Regions from separate parts of the Streptomyces kryoterrae genome, predicted to be linked through region 1. Evidence: riboswitches for the same ligand, from Rfam matches in the RefSeq annotation. Region 1 holds a riboswitch; the other holds the start of a gene.
The links. A riboswitch is a leader RNA that binds a small molecule or an ion and turns the genes downstream of it on or off. The one in region 1 is predicted to bind cyclic di-AMP.

Region 2: another riboswitch for cyclic di-AMP. It lies ahead of ACW4TU_RS05840 (M23 family metallopeptidase); the one in region 1 lies ahead of ACW4TU_RS16325 (C40 family peptidase).

What each region holds. Positions count from the first base shown of each region.
Region 1 covers NZ_CM133358.1:3,845,314-3,847,507, reverse strand. The annotation lists gene ACW4TU_RS16325 (C40 family peptidase) at 1-1,122, opposite strand, end outside; cyclic di-AMP (ydaO/yuaA leader) riboswitch at 1,131-1,305, opposite strand; gene pcrA (DNA helicase PcrA) at 1,600-2,194, shown strand, end outside.
Region 2 covers NZ_CM133358.1:1,426,437-1,428,630, reverse strand. The annotation lists gene ACW4TU_RS05845 (alpha-galactosidase) at 1-676, shown strand, start outside; cyclic di-AMP (ydaO/yuaA leader) riboswitch at 960-1,139, shown strand; gene ACW4TU_RS05840 (M23 family metallopeptidase) at 1,143-2,126, shown strand.

The DNA of each region.
Region 1 (2,194 bases):
CGGGGCGTGGATCATCATGCCGTTGCCGATGTACAGGCCGACGCGGCTGATGTCGTCGCAGAAGAAGACCAGGTCACCGGGCTGGATATGGGAGAAGGAGACCGTCGTGCCCGCGTTCGCCTGGTCGTAGGTGGTGCGCGGGAGGGTCACTCCGGCGGCCCGCCAGGCGGCCTGGGTGAGGCTGGAGCAGTCGTACGAGTCCGGACCCGTCGCACCCCAGACATACGGCTTGCCGACCTGTGCGCGTGCGAAGGTCAGGGCCTTCTCGGCCTTGGTGGCGTACGAGGAGTCGGGGACTGTCGTCGTCGACGTGCCCGAGGCGCTGCTGCCTGTCGGCCGCTGCGTGGTCGCTGCTGCTTCCGGCTGGCGTCGCTGCTCCGCCGCCTGTCGCTGTTCGGCGAGTTCCTGTGCCTGGCGGAGGGCCTTGGCCTGCTTCTCCCGTTCGATCGCCGCGAGTCGCAGCCTCTCCTCGGCGGTGAGGCGGGAGAGCAGCCGGCGGGCCTGCACGAGCTTCGTCTGGACGGCGGTCTTGGTCGTCTGCAGTTCGTCCTGGGACTCCGTGAGCGACTCGAGGCTCACGGTGGCCTCCCGGTGTTTCCGCGTCGTCTCGGCCTGCTGCGTGGTGTAGTCGTCGACAGCGTCCTTCTGGCGGGCGGTCAGGCGGTCCATCGGCTGGTTCTGGTCGAAGTGGTCCTGCGGGTCGTCCGCGAGCAGGAACGTCGTGGTCGTGTCGGGGGTGACGGATCCGGTGCGGTACCGGGCAGTGGCGAAGGAACCCAGCTCCGCGCGCGCGTCGTTGAGCTTCTGGGTGCGCCGGGCCACGTTGTCCAACAGGGCGTCGACGCGCCCCTGCTGCTTGGAGGTCGTCTCCTTGGCGGCGTTGTACTCGTCGGTGGCCGTCTCGGCCTGGCGGTACAGGTCGCCGATCTTCGCCTCGACCTCCTCCATGCTCGGCTTGTCGTCGGAGGAAGGCGTCGGGGGTGTGGCGGGCGCCGTGGGTGCGGCGTCGGCGGTCTGGGACAGCAGGGCAACGGAGGTCAGGGCCGCCGTGGCGAGGGCGGGGGTCCGTGTGCCTGCCGCGCGCGTTCCCGTAGGACGCGACTTGCGGTGCGACGACGCCAAGGGAGGCGACTCCTTCCACGTTCCGCCTACCGGGTTAGCTGTCGGGTTCGGGCGGGTGGTTCGGAAGGATTGCCCTACGGTCCGTGCCCTGGACGGCGGTCGGACCGATTCACCCCAGGTTTTCGGTGGGTCCCCGGCTCCTGCCGCCCAGGGCGGCACGATCGGACTCGGCGGAGGCCGCGCGGCCCGGCGATGTTCGCCGGTGGGGGTCGAGCGGCCTTACGGCACGCTAACCAACAGGTGTGGCTCCTGTGAAGGTTGATGACCGCTATGCCCGATACGTATGTGTGACCTCGGTCCTAGACATGGCTCTATGTGATCAATCAGAAGGAGTCTGATGTGTTAGCTGGTGAATTGTGGATTGCACCCCGTTTCATGACCACTGTCCGTGCGGACCCGGTCGTCCGGTGCGGATTCCGGGGGATGTTTTCGGGGTGGGGGCGGGCTGTCAGTGGGGAGGCCTAGACTCGGAGAGCGATGAGCAACCTCTTTGACGACAGCTTCCTGGCGGACCTCCAGGGCCCTCGGGCCCACGAGGAGGAGCCCCCGCCGCCGCCCGAGGACGAGCATGAGCCGGAACCCTTTCCGGACGACCTGTTCGGCGGGAAGTTCGACGCGCCGCCGGACCGGGACGCGTACTACCGCGGCGGCGCCCCGCGCCCGGTGGTGGACCCGGCCGCGCTCCTGGACGGGCTGAACGAGAACCAGCGCGCGGCCGTCGTGCACGCCGACACCCCTCTGCTCATCGTGGCGGGCGCCGGCTCCGGCAAGACACGTGTGCTCACCCACCGCATCGCGTATCTGCTCGGCGAGCGGGGCGTCCACCCCGGCCAGATCCTCGCGATCACCTTCACCAACAAGGCCGCCGGCGAGATGAAGGAGCGCGTCGAGCATCTCGTCGGCCCGCGCGCGAACGCGATGTGGGTGATGACGTTCCACAGCGCGTGCGTGCGGATTCTCCGGCGGGAGAGCAAGAGACTCGGTTTCACCTCCTCCTTCTCCATCTACGACGCCGCCGACAGCAAGCGGCTGATGGCGCTCGTCTGCCGCGATCTGGACCTGGACCCCAAGC
Region 2 (2,194 bases), 2.4 Mb from region 1:
CGACCACGTGCACGGGCTGTACGCCCTGCTGGACCGGCTGCGGGCCGCGCACCCGAACGTCGCCTTCGAGTCCTGCTCGGGCGGCGGCGGCCGGATCGACCTCGGTGTCCTCGCCCGTACGGACCAGGTGTGGACGTCCGACAACACCGACCCGCTGGACCGCCTCGCCATCCAGGAGGGCTTCAGCCAGATCCATCCGGCGCGGGTCATGGCCGCCTGGGTCACGGACAGCCCGAACACCCAGCTCAACGGCCGGGTCAGCTCGTTGCGGTTCCGGTTCGTGAGCGCGATGGCCGGGGTGCTCGGTGTCGGCGGCGACCTCACGGACTGGACGGAGGAGGAGCTGACCGAGGCCGGCGAGTGGGTGGGGATCTACAAGGAGATCCGGCCCGTCGTGCAGCGCGGCGACCTCTACCGGCTGCGGCGGCCGACCGGCGGGCTGAGCGCGGTGCAGTACGTGCTCGGGGGCGAGACCGTCGTCCTCGCCTGGCTCCAGGCGCAGCATCACGGAGAGCCGGTGCCGGCGCTGCGGTTGCGCGGACTCGACCCGTCGGCGACGTATGAATGCCGCGAAACGGGAGAAGTTCATCGGGGTGCCGTGCTCCTGCATCGCGGTCTGCGGACCGGATTGAAGGGCGACCTCGATGCGGCAGTTTTCCGGCTGCGTCGCATCTGACGCTTCTGTCCGTTATGGCGCCTTCATTCCAACTCGCCGGGAAATGGGGGTTGCTGTGAATCGGGCGCGTGAGCAGCGTCATATCCGTGACCCTGAGTCGCCGTCATGTTCACGTAATTTCGGCGTGTTTCAAGGGAGTTCCAGGGGCTGAAGGATCCGGAATTCACGGACAGTGACCGGGAATTCTGGGGAGGATCACAGGAAATCCGTACACAGGGAACGTGAGGCTTGTTCCGGTGCGTCCTGGTCGCTTACGTTCGCCACCAATCCGGACGGACGCCCAATCCTGCCGCCGCCCGGAGCCCGCATCGAACATCCGGGAACGGCAGGAGCGGGGGACCCACAGGTAGAACGCCTGTTCCGGTCTCTGGAACAGGCTTGGGGTTAAGTCACGTTCAGGCGTGGCCGGACATCTCCAGTCCGCACCCGACAGCTCACCCCGCAGGCGACGGAGAAGGAATTCGCCATGCCCGCGAAGGGTAAGCACCGCCGTCCGAAGACCCAGCGATTCACCCGTTCGATAGCCGTCGCCGGAACCGGCGGAGCGGCTCTCGCCCTGCCGCTCCTGGGAGCCACCGGCGCCCACGCGGCCACGGCTGAGTCCGCGACCCAGTCGTTGTCGTCGCTTTCGGAATCCGCCAAATCCGTAACGGCGAATTCCGTTTCCGCGAAGACGGTAAAGGCCGAAAAGGCCGCCGCTTCCGCAGGCAAGAAGGCGAGCGTCAGGACCTACGCGGTCCAGGCCGGCGACTATCTCTCGAAGATCGCCCAGGAGCAGAGCGTCAGCGGTGGCTGGCAGAAGCTCTACTCGGACAACCGCACCGCCATCGGCGCCGACCCGAGCCTGATCCACCCCGGTCTGAAGCTGACGATCGGCAAGAAGGCCGCGTCCGTCTCTTCGCCTTCCTCGTCCTCCTCGTCCTCCTCTTCCTCGTCGAAGTCCGCGCGGACGGAGGCGGCCAAGCCGGCCGCCGCGAGCGCGACGACCGAGACCTCGACGACGACCGAGGCAGCCGACACAAGCAGCTCCAGCAGCGCCAGTGGTTTCACCCTCCCCGTGTCCGGTGCCACCATCGGCACCGGTTACCGCGTGGCGGGCAGCATGTGGTCCAGCGGTTACCACACGGGCGTCGACTTCGTCGTCCCGACCGGCACCTCCCTCAAGGCCGTCGGCGCCGGCACCGTCGTCTCCGCCGGCTGGGGCGGCGCGTACGGCAACCAGGTCGTCATCCAGCTCGCCGACGGCTACTACGCCCAGTACGCGCACCTCTCCCAGCTCTCCGTCTCGGCAGGCCAGAGCGTGACGGAGGGTCAGCAGATCGGCCTCTCCGGTGCCACCGGCAACGTGACCGGACCGCACCTGCACTTCGAGATCCGGACCACCCCGGACTACGGCTCCGACGTGGACCCGGTCGCGTACCTCCGCTCGAAGGGTGTCGCCGTCGGCTGACGGGCGCACGACGAGGTGGTCCGCGAGTCACGTTCTCCCGTTATTCCGGGTTGACCAACACTTGACGA